2 linked regions of the Dinoroseobacter shibae DFL 12 = DSM 16493 genome follow. The protein of the gene in region 1 interacts with the protein of each later gene in a pairwise test. Links are inferred from orthologs where the notes say so. Each region holds a gene or a part of one and is shown in the gene's direction. Other genes may lie near its edges.

What was found. Proteins that work in one complex are often made in the same cells at the same time.
Region 2: the proteins of DSHI_RS06870 (region 1) and DSHI_RS14625 interact in binary tests that used the Escherichia coli proteins (3 or more experiments, as listed by UniProt). The link is inferred for Dinoroseobacter shibae DFL 12 = DSM 16493 from one-to-one orthologs.

Annotation. Positions count from the first base shown.
Region 1 is NC_009952.1:1,397,827-1,403,067, reverse strand. What follows is about bases 1-2,921. They hold DSHI_RS06870 (ABC-F family ATP-binding cassette domain-containing protein), read left to right. Parts: upstream 1-493; coding sequence 494-2,350; downstream 2,351-2,921. Other genes in these bases: DSHI_RS06865 (MarC family protein), read left to right, coding at 2,397-2,921; ndk (nucleoside-diphosphate kinase), read right to left, coding at 1-355. Outside these bases: more of DSHI_RS06865, read left to right, coding at 2,922-3,023; DSHI_RS06860 (retropepsin-like aspartic protease family protein), read left to right, coding at 3,068-3,652; DSHI_RS06855 (ATP-binding protein), read right to left, coding at 3,750-4,601; twin-arginine translocase subunit TatC, read right to left, coding at 4,598-5,241. UniProt on the Escherichia coli protein: Genetic data indicate it may be involved in ribosome assembly or function.
Region 2 is NC_009952.1:3,035,277-3,041,143, forward strand. Bases 848-4,394 are described here. They hold DSHI_RS14625 (2-oxoglutarate dehydrogenase E1 component), read left to right. Parts: upstream 848-1,230; coding sequence 1,231-4,194; downstream 4,195-4,394. Other genes in these bases: sucD (succinate--CoA ligase subunit alpha), read left to right, coding at 848-1,041; odhB (2-oxoglutarate dehydrogenase complex dihydrolipoyllysine-residue succinyltransferase), read left to right, coding at 4,199-4,394. Outside these bases: DSHI_RS14615 (hypothetical protein), read left to right, coding at 1-40; more of sucD, read left to right, coding at 160-847; more of odhB, read left to right, coding at 4,395-5,689. UniProt on the Escherichia coli protein: E1 component of the 2-oxoglutarate dehydrogenase (OGDH) complex which catalyzes the decarboxylation of 2-oxoglutarate, the first step in the conversion of 2-oxoglutarate to succinyl-CoA and CO(2).

The DNA of each region.
Region 1 (5,241 bases):
ATCCGTGGACGGAGTTCTCGCCCACGCTCTCGGCGAACTCGGCGCGGATGGTGCCGGGGGCGGCATCGGCGGGGTTGGTCGCACCCATCACTTCGCGGTTCTTGGCAATGGCGCCCTCGCCTTCGAGCACCTGCACGACCACGGGCTCGGAGGCCATGAATTCGCACAGCTCGTCATAAAACGGCCGCTCGGCATGCACTGCATAGAACACGCCGGCCTGCGCCTTGGTCAGGTGGATCCGCTTCTGCGCGACGATGCGCAGGCCGGCATCCTCGAACTTGGCGTTGATCTTGCCGGTCAGGTTGCGCTTGGTGGCGTCCGGTTTGATGATGGACAGTGTACGCTCGATGGCCATGTGTCTCGCTCCTGCGTCTGGGGCGGGCGGAGTGCCCGCGAAATCCTCGGGCGCCGCCTAACACGGGCCGTGCCGCATGAAAAGACGTGATCGGAGCGCCCCGTTGACAGGGGCCGCAAACAGGGCCACATCGCCCCCATGCTACGCATCGATGACATCTCCTATTCGGTCGAGGGGCGCCCGCTGCTCGAACATGCCTCCGCGGTGATCCCCAGTGGTCACAAGGTCGGCCTGGTGGGGCGCAACGGGACCGGCAAGACCACGCTTTTCCGGCTGATCCGGGGCGAGCTGACGCTCGATACGGGCGAGATCACCCTGCCCCGCGGCGCGCGGATCGGCGGGGTCAGCCAGGAGGTGCCGGGCAACGAGGTGTCGCTGCTGAACACGGTGCTGGCCGCCGACACCGAACGCGCGGGCCTGATGGCGGAGGCCGAGACCGCCACCGACCCGGGCCGGATCGCCGAGATCCAGACGCGGCTCGCGGATATCGACGCCTGGTCGGCCGAGGCGCGCGCGTCGTCCATCCTGCGCGGTCTGGGCTTCACCGAGCCCGAGACGCACCAGCCGTGCTCGGCCTTCTCGGGCGGCTGGCGGATGCGGGTGGCGCTGGCGGCGGTGCTGTTCTCGCAACCCGACCTGCTGCTGCTGGACGAGCCGACCAACTATCTCGACCTCGAAGGGGCGCTCTGGCTGGAGGCGTATCTCGCCCGCTATCCGCACACGGTGCTGATCGTCTCCCACGACCGGGGGCTGCTGAACCGCGCCGTGGGCGGGATCCTGCATCTCGAGGACCGCAAGCTCACCTTCTATACCGGCCCCTATGACCAGTTCGCCCGCCAGCGCGCCGAGAAACGCGCGCTGCAAGCCGCCGCGGCGCGCAAACAGGACGCCAAGCGCGCCCATCTCGAGAGCTTCGTGAACCGGTTCAAGGCCAAGGCGTCGAAGGCCAAGCAGGCCCAGAGCCGGGTCAAGATGCTGGAAAAGATGGAGACGATCCGCGTCCCCGAGGATGCCGCGCGCACGGTCTTCACCTTCCCCACCCCCGAGGAACTCAGCCCACCCATCGTGGCGACCGAGGGGGCCTCGGTCGGCTACGACGGGACGGCCGTTTTGCGCGGGCTGTCCCTGCGGATCGACCAGGACGACCGGATCGCGCTGCTGGGCCGCAATGGCGAGGGCAAGTCGACCCTGTCCAAGCTGCTCGCCGGGCGGCTGGAGGCGATGGACGGCACGCTGACCGCGTCGAACAAGCTGCGCATCGGGTTCTTCGCCCAGCACCAGGTGGACGAGTTGCGGGTCGAGGAAACCCCGCTGCAGCACCTGCTGCGCGTGCGTCCCGATGAAGGCCAGGCCAGGCTGCGCGCGCGGCTGGCGGGCTTCGGGCTGATGGCCGCACAAGCCGAGACCGAGGTCGGACGCCTGTCGGGCGGGCAGAAGGCGCGGCTGTCACTGCTGCTGGCGACGCTGGACGCGCCGCATCTGCTGATCCTGGACGAGCCGACGAACCACCTGGATATCGAAAGCCGTGAGGCGCTGGTCGAGGCCCTGACCGCCTATACGGGGGCTGTGATCCTGGTGAGCCACGACATGCACCTGCTGAGCCTGGTGGCCGACCGGCTGTGGCTGGTCAAGGACGGCCATGTGGCGCCTTACGAGGATGATCTCGAGGCCTACCGCCAGATGCTGCTGACGCCCGACAAGCCGCGCAAGCCCAAGGCCGCCCCCGAGACCGCGCCCAAACGCCCCTCGCGCGATGCGATCCTGGCCCTGCGCGCCGAGGCCCGCAAATGCGAGGAACGGGTGAAGAAGATCACCGAGATGCAGGAAAAGCTGTCGAAAAAGCTCGCCGACCCCGCGCTTTACGAGGACGCCAAGGCGGGTGAGCTGGAAACCTGGAACCGCAAATATGCCGAGGTGATGGACGGGCTCGACCGGGCGGAGGCGATGTGGATGGCCGCGCTCGAGAAGCTGGAGAAGGCCGAAAAGGCCGCCTGAGCCGCCCGGGCTTGCCAGACCGACCCGGCCCGCCTAAAGCGGGGCCATGACCAGCCCCGAAGCCATCACCGCCTTTGTCGCACTGTTCGTCGTGATCGACCCGATCGGGCTCGCGCCGCTTTTCGTGGCGCTGACCCAGGGCATGGATGCACGGGCGCGGCGGGCGATTGCCCTGCGCTCCTGCGGCGTGGCACTCGGGCTTCTGACGCTGTTCGGGGTGGCGGGCGAAGCGGTGCTGGGGTTTCTCGGCATCTCGATGCCCGCCTTTCGGATCGCGGGCGGGATCCTGTTGTTCCTGACCGCCCTCGACATGCTGTTCGAGCGGCGCACGAAACGGCGCGAGGACCAGGCCGCCACTGCCGATGAGGGCCACCCGGAGGACCCTTCGGTCTTCCCGCTGGCCACGCCGCTGATCGCCGGGCCCGGGGCCATTGCGACGATGATCCTGCTGACCGGCGAGGCCCAGGGCAACTGGCTGCATGTGGCCTCTGTCCACGGGGTGATGCTGGTGGTGCTGATCTGCGTTCTGGCCCTGTTTTTGCTAGCCGGGATGTTGGAGCGGCTCTTGGGCCAGGTGGGCATCAACGTCATCACGCGCCTGTTGGGCATGCTCCTTGCGGCGCTGTCGGTGCAATTCGTGCTCGACGGGATGATCGATCTGGGGGTTTTGTGACATCCCCTCTCCCCCCTGCGGCGGAACGTCCTATATAGAAGGGCATGAGCGAGATATCCGTCCCCAACCTGATCTACCTGATTTTGCTGCTTCTGTTCATCGGCGGCGGCACCCTGATGGCATTTCGTGGCCAGCTGGGCGCTTTGGTGCGCACGGCGACGTCCTGGGCGCTGCTGTTTGCGCTGGTGGTGATCGGTTACGGCGTGTTCAGCGACCAGCGCTCGCCCCTGCCCCGGCAGTCGGTCTTTGCCGAAACCGGCCGGGTGGAAATCCCCCGCGCCATGGACGGGCATTACCACGTGGTCCTGGACGTGAACGGCGCGCCTATCGAATTCATCGTGGATACCGGCGCGAGCGACATGGTGCTGAGCCTGCAGGACGCCGCACGGGCCGGGATCAACCCGGAAAACCTGATGTTTTCGGGGCTGGCCATGACCGCGAACGGGCGGGTGGAAACCGCGCCGGTGCGCTTGAAGGAAGTGCGCCTGGGTGGGATTTCGGACGAGAACGTGCGCGCGGTGGTCAATGGCGGAGAGATGCACCGGTCCCTTCTGGGGATGAGCTATCTCAACAGCTTCGACCGGATCGAGATCAACGAAGGCCGCCTGATCCTCGAACGGGGCGTCTGAGCCCTGCGGGCACCGGTCGGCGCAGCGTCGGCTTTGTGTCGGGCATGTGTATGGCAAGTGTCGGGCAAATTGCCTGACAATCCGGTTTTCCCAGTATTTACGGCGCGTTGAGCGTCACGCCATGCCGCCCGGCGAGATCGGTGAAGAACTGCCACGCGACCCGGCCCGAGCGCCCGCCACGGGTCGCCTGCCACTCGATCGCCTCGGCGCGCAGCACCTCGGGCGCGACCTGCAGCCCGTAGGCCGCGCAGTAGCCGTCGATCATCGCGAGATACTCGTCCTGCCCACAGGCATGAAAGCCCAGCCAGAGCCCGAACCGGTCCGAGAGCGACACCTTTTCCTCCACCGCCTCGGAGGGGTTGATCGCGGACGATCGCTCGTTCTCGATCATGTCGCGGGGCATCAGGTGGCGGCGGTTCGAGGTGGCGTAGAACACCACGTTGTCCGGCCGCCCGGCGATGCCGCCATCCAGCACCGCCTTGAGCGATTTGTAGTGCTGGTCGTCATGGGAAAAGCTCAGATCGTCGCAATAGAGCACGAAGCGATGGCCGGGCGCGGCGCGCAGATGGTCGAGCAGCCGCCCGATGCTGGCGAGATCCTCGCGCGGCACCTCCACCAGCTTCAACTCGTGCCCCTGGCGTAGCACTTCGGCATGGACCGCCTTGACCAGCGACGATTTCCCCATCCCCCGCGCGCCCCAGAGGAGCGCGTTGTTCGCGGGCAGACCGCGGGCGAACTGCAGGGTGTTCTCCAGCAAGGTGTCGCGCGCCCGGGTAATGCCCACCAGCAGGGCGATGTCGATCCGGTTGACGTCGCGCACCGGCAGCACCGCCTCGGGCCGTTCTTGCCACAGGAAGGCGTCGGCGCGGGTGAAATCCGGGGCGGCCAAGGGCGGCGGCGCGAGACGCTCCAGCGCCTCGGCGATCCGTACCATCACGTCTTCGGTCAAATCTTGTTGCCTCCCGGGCCCGGCTTGGCCGCCGGATCGTCGTCGTCGCGGAACTCGTCGTAAAGCGGGTCGTCCTCAAGGTCGGGGGCGTCGTCGTCTTCATCCCACAAACCTTGCGCGCGCAGCTCCTTCTCGCGCTTCTTCTCGACGCGGCGCACGAGGAAGATCGACACCTCGTAGAGCCCGTAGACCACCACGAAGAGGATCAGCTGCGTGACCACGTCGGGCGGGGTCACCAGTGCCGCCAGCAGCAGGATGCCCACCATGGCGTATTTGCGCACGGTCCCCAGCCCCTCGGCCGAGACCAGCCCCGCCTTGCCCATCAGCGTCAGCAGAACAGGCAGCTGGAAACACAGCCCGAAAGCCATGATGAATTTCAGGGTGATGTCGAGGCTTTCGTTCACCTTGCCGAAGAAGGTGATGCGCACGCCCTCCTCGGTTTCCGGCACGATGATCGGCATGTTGCTCAGGCCATCGACATCCGGAGAGATGACCGGCGGGCCGGTCTCGGGCGGCACGAGGATCACCCCGTCGGGCACATCGGGCGCGGCCCCCGACAGCAGGTTGGCGAAGATCGAGCTGACATCGGCGAAGCCCAGAAAGAACGCCATGGCGAGCGGTGTCACCACGAAATGCGCGA
Region 2 (5,867 bases), 1.6 Mb from region 1 along the record:
GGATGGCACCAGCAAACTCTACAGCATTCCCAAGGTTTGAGGACGGAATGCACTTGATCCCGCTTCGATCTCCAAAGGCCCGCAACCGGGTCGCCCCCACCGAAACACCCGTCGGCCCCGCGTCGGCGACACTGCAATAAACGACCCGAAGGACACCCAATGGCCGTACTTATCGACGAAAACACCAAGGTTATCTGCCAAGGCTTCACCGGCAGCCAAGGCACCTTCCATTCCGAGCAGGCGATCGCCTACGGCACCAAGATGGTCGGCGGGGTGACCCCGGGCAAGGGCGGCCAGACCCACCTGAACCTGCCGGTGTTCAACTCGGTCCACGAGGCCAAGGCCGTGACCGAGGCGAATGCCACCGTGATCTATGTCCCGCCGCCCTTCGCCGCCGACTCGATCCTGGAGGCGATCGATGCCGAAATGGAAGTGATCGTCTGCATCACCGAAGGTATCCCGGTGCTGGACATGATGAAGGTCAAGCGCGCGCTCGAAGGCTCCGCCAGCCGCCTGATCGGGCCGAACTGCCCCGGTGTGATCACGCCGGATGCCTGCAAGATCGGCATCATGCCCGGCCATATCCACAAGCGCGGCACCGTGGGCGTGGTCTCGCGCTCCGGCACGTTGACTTACGAGGCGGTGAAACAGACCACCGACGTGGGGCTGGGCCAGTCCACCTGCGTCGGCATCGGGGGCGACCCGATCAAGGGGACCGAGCATATCGACGTGCTGGAATGGTTCCTTGCCGATGACGAGACCGAGAGCATCATCATGATCGGCGAGATCGGTGGCTCCGCCGAGGAAGAGGCCGCGCAATTCCTCGCCGACGAGAAGAAGCGCGGCCGCTGGAAGCCCACCGCGGGCTTCATCGCGGGCCGCACGGCCCCGCCGGGTCGCCGCATGGGCCATGCAGGCGCAATCGTCGCCGGCGGCAAGGGCGGCGCCGAGGACAAGATCGAAGCCATGCAGAGCGCGGGCATCGTGGTGGCAGAGAGCCCGGCGGGCCTAGGCGAAGCCGTGCTCAAGGCGATCGGCTGACATGGGCCACTGCGCCCGACATACCGCACACGGCACGTCCCCTTCGGGGGGCGTGCGCGATGCTTTCAAACGGGACGGCGGCGCTGCCTCGTTTCAAGGCATCGGCGCCGCACCCCGCGGCACCGACAGATCACCACGGGCCCACACGCGCGATGCTGCGGACCCACGCCCAAGTGAGGGGGGACACCAATGACCGACCAATCTCCGAACGACCTCTTCCATGCCTCGAGCTTCATGCAAGGGCACAACGCGGCCTACCTTGAGCAGCTCTATGCCCAGTATGCCAACGATCCCAACGCGGTCGACGCCGCCTGGGCGGAGTTCTTTCGCGCGCTCGGGGATGCCGAGCTCGACGTGAAGGCCGAGGCACAGGGCCCGTCCTGGGCGCGCCGCGACTGGCCGCCGACCCCGAATGACGACCTGACCGGCGCGCTGACGGGCGAATGGCCCGCCGCCCCGGTGACCGAGACCAAGGCCGCCGGCGAGAAGATCGCCGCCAAGGCCGCCGAGAAAGGCATCCAGGTGTCCGACGACCAGATCAAGCGCGCGGTGCTCGACAGCATCCGGGCGCTGATGCTGATCCGGGCCTACCGGATCCGGGGGCATCTGGCCGCGGATCTCGACCCGCTGAACATGCGCGATGAAAACCTGCAGCCGGAGCTCGACCCGAAATCCTACGGCTTCACCGATGCCGACATGGATCGACCGATCTTCATCGACAACGTGCTGGGGCTGCAGGTCGCCTCGATGCGCCAGATCGTCGAGATCGTGAAGCGGACCTATTGCGGCACCTTCGCGCTGCAATACATGCACATTTCCGATCCCGAACAGGCCGGGTGGCTCAAGGAGCGGATCGAAGGGTTCGGCAAGGAGATCGCGTTTACCCGCGAGGGCCGGAAGGCGATCCTGAACAAGCTGGTGGAGGCCGAGGGCTTCGAGAAGTTCCTCCATGTGAAATACATGGGCACCAAGCGCTTCGGGCTGGATGGCGGCGAGGCGCTGGTCCCGGCGATGGAGCAGATCATCAAGCGCGGCGGCAGCCTGGGGGTCAAGGAAATCGTCATCGGAATGCCCCACCGCGGCCGCCTGTCGGTGCTGGCCAACGTGATGTCGAAGCCCTACCGCGCGATTTTCAACGAATTCCAGGGCGGATCGTTCAAGCCCGAGGATGTCGACGGCTCGGGCGACGTGAAATACCATCTCGGCGCGTCGTCGGACCGGGAATTCGACGGCAACACGGTGCACTTGTCGCTGACCGCGAACCCCTCGCACCTGGAGGCGGTGAACCCCGTGGTTCTGGGCAAGGCACGCGCCAAGCAGGATCAACTGGGCGATCCCGAACGGGTGGGCGTGCTGCCCATCCTGCTGCACGGGGACGCGGCCTTCGCAGGCCAGGGCGTGGTGGCGGAATGCTTCGCGCTGTCGGGCCTGCGCGGGCACAAGACCGGTGGCACGATCCATATCGTGGTGAACAACCAGATCGGGTTTACCACAGCGCCGCATTTCAGCCGCTCCAGCCCCTATCCCACGGACAACGCGCTGGTGGTGGAAGCCCCGATCTTCCACGTCAACGGCGACGATCCGGAGGCGGTGGTCCATGCGGCCAAGGTCGCGACCGAGTTCCGCCAGAAATTCCACAAGGACGTGGTGCTGGACATCTTCTGCTATCGCCGCTTCGGGCATAACGAGGGCGATGAGCCCATGTTCACCAACCCGATCATGTACAAGCGGATCAAGGGTCACAAGACGACCCTGCAGCTCTATACCGACCGGCTGGTCAAGGACGGGCTGATCCCCGAGGGCGAGATCGAGGACATGAAGGCCGCCTTCCAGGCGCATCTGAACGAAGAGTTCGAGATCGGCAAGGATTACAAGCCGAACAAGGCCGACTGGCTGGACGGGCGCTGGTCGCACCTGAACACCGACAAGGAAGACTACCAGCGCGGCCAGACCGCCATCAAACCCGAGACGATGGCCGAGGTCGGCGAAGCGCTGATCCGGGTGCCCGACGGGTTCCCGATGCACAAGACCATCGGACGGCTGCTGGACGCCAGGGCCAAGATGTTCGAGACCGGCGCAGGTTTCGACTGGGCCACGGCCGAGGCGCTGGCCTTCGGCTCGCTCCTGACCGAGGGCTACCCGGTCCGACTGTCGGGGCAGGATTCCACCCGCGGCACGTTCTCGCAGCGCCATTCGGGCATCGTGAACCAGGAGACCGAAGAGCGCTACTATCCGCTGAACCACATCCGCGAGGGCCAGGCGCGCTACGAAGTGATCGACAGCGCCCTGTCGGAATACGCGGTGCTCGGGTTCGAGTATGGCTATTCGCTCGCCGAGCCCAATGCGCTGACCATGTGGGAAGCGCAGTTCGGCGATTTCGCCAACGGTGCGCAGATCATGTTCGACCAGTTCATCAGCTCGGGCGAGCGCAAATGGCTGCGGATGTCCGGCCTTGTGATGCTGCTGCCCCACGGGTTCGAGGGCCAGGGGCCGGAGCACTCCTCGGCGCGGCTGGAGCGGTTCCTGCAGATGTCGGCGGAGGACAACTGGATCGTGGCGAACTGCACCACACCGGCGAACTACTTCCACATCCTGCGGCGGCAATTGCACCGGACCTTCCGCAAGCCGCTGGTCCTGATGACGCCCAAGTCGCTCCTGCGGCACAAGCTGGCGATCTCGAATGCCGAGGATTTCACCACCGGGTCGAGCTTCCACCGGGTGCTGTGGGACGACGCGCAGAAGGGCAACTCGGATACCACGCTGCGACCGGACGACAAGATCAAGCGTGTCGTGCTGTGTTCCGGCAAGGTCTATTATGACCTGCTGGAGGAACGCGACGCCCGCGGGATCGACGATATCTACCTGCTGCGTCTGGAGCAGTTTTATCCCTTCCCGGCGCTGGCCATGATGAAGGAGCTGGAGCGCTTCAAGGGCGCGGAGATGGTCTGGTGCCAGGAAGAACCCAAGAACCAAGGGGCCTGGACCTTCGTGGAGCCGAACCTCGAATGGGTGCTGAGCCGCATCGGCGCCAAGCATACCCGCCCGGTCTATGCCGGACGCGCGGCATCGGCGTCGCCCGCCACGGGTCTGGCCAGCCAGCACAAAGCACAACAAGCCGCGCTCGTGAACGAAGCGCTTACGATTGAGGGATAAGAATATGTCTGTAGAAGTCCGCGTCCCGACGCTGGGGGAAAGTGTCACCGAAGCCACGGTGGCCACCTGGTTCAAGAAGCCCGGCGATACCGTCGCGGTGGACGAGATGCTCTGCGAGCTGGAGACCGACAAGGTGACGGTGGAGGTCCCCTCCCCCGCCGCCGGCACCCTGGCCGAAATCGTCGCTGCCGAGGGCAGCACCGTGGGCGTCGATGCCCTGCTGGCCTCGATCGGCGAAGGCTCCGGCGCAGCGGCGGCCGAGGCGGCGCCGGCGGCCCCGAAAGCGGCCCCGGCCGAGAGCGGCGGCGAGAGCGTCGACGTGATGGTCCCGACCCTGGGCGAGAGCGTGACCGAGGCCACGGTGTCGACCTGGTTCAAGAAGGTCGGTGACACGGTTGTCCAGGACGAGATGCTGTGCGAGCTGGAAACCGACAAGGTGTCGGTCGAGGTGCCTGCCCCGGCGGCGGGTGTTCTGACCGAGATCCTGGCGCCCGAGGGCGCCACGGTGGAGGCCTCGGCCAAGCTCGCCGTGCTCGGCGGGGCCGGCGCGGTCGCGGCCCCTTCGGAACCGGCTCCCGCACCGGCGGCGCCCACCGCCCAGGGCAAAGATGTGGAGGACGCGCCCTCGGCCAAGAAGCTGATGGCGGAGAACAACCTTGCCTCTGGCGATGTTCAGGGCACGGGCCGCGACGGGCGCGTGATGAAGGGCGACGTGCTGGCCGCACTGGCCGCACCGAAAGCCGCCGCCCCGGCCCCGTCCGCCGCCCCGCGCGCCCCGGTGGCCGCCGAGGACGCGGCGCGCGAAGAGCGGGTCAAAATGACCAAGCTGCGCCAGACCATCGCCAAGCGCCTGAAGGACAGCCAGAACACCGCCGCGATGCTCACCACCTACAACGAGGTGGACATGACCGAGACCATGGCGCTCCGGAAAGAGTACAAGGACCTGTTCGAGAAGAAACACGGCGTTCGCCTAGGCTTCATGTCCTTCTTCACCAAGGCCTGCTGTCATGCCCTGAAGGAGGTGCCCGAGGTCAATGCCGAGATCGACGGCACCGACATCGTCTACAAGAACTTCGTCCATATGGGCATCGCCGCGGGCACGCCCCAGGGCCTCGTGGTGCCAGTGATCCGGGACGCGGACCGCATGAGCTTTGCCGAGATCGAGGCGGCCATCGCCGAAAAGGGCCGCCGCGCCCGGGACGGCAAGCTCAGCATGGCCGAGATGCAGGGCGGGACCTTCACGATCTCGAACGGCGGGGTCTACGGCTCGCTGATGTCTTCGCCGATCCTGAACCCGCCGCAGTCGGGCATCCTCGGCATGCACAAGATCCAGGACCGCCCGATGGTCATCAACGGCGAAATCAAGATCCGCCCGATGATGTACCTGGCCCTCAGCTACGACCACCGGATCGTGGACGGCAAAGGGGCGGTGACCTTCCTCGTGCGCGTGAAAGAGGCGCTGGAGGATCCCCGGCGGCTGCTGATGGATTTGTAACCCGTAGAGCGGGGCATCATGCCCCGCTCTTGTCTTCTGGGGGTAGAAATGAATCGAAAACTAGCCGGTGTCTTGGCCTTCGTGGCTTCGCTCATAATTGGATGGGTTTTCTCTCGGATCGTCTTGGCAGTGATGGTCGCCAATGCGCCCGCAGGAATGTCAGAGGGCGAGCGGCTTT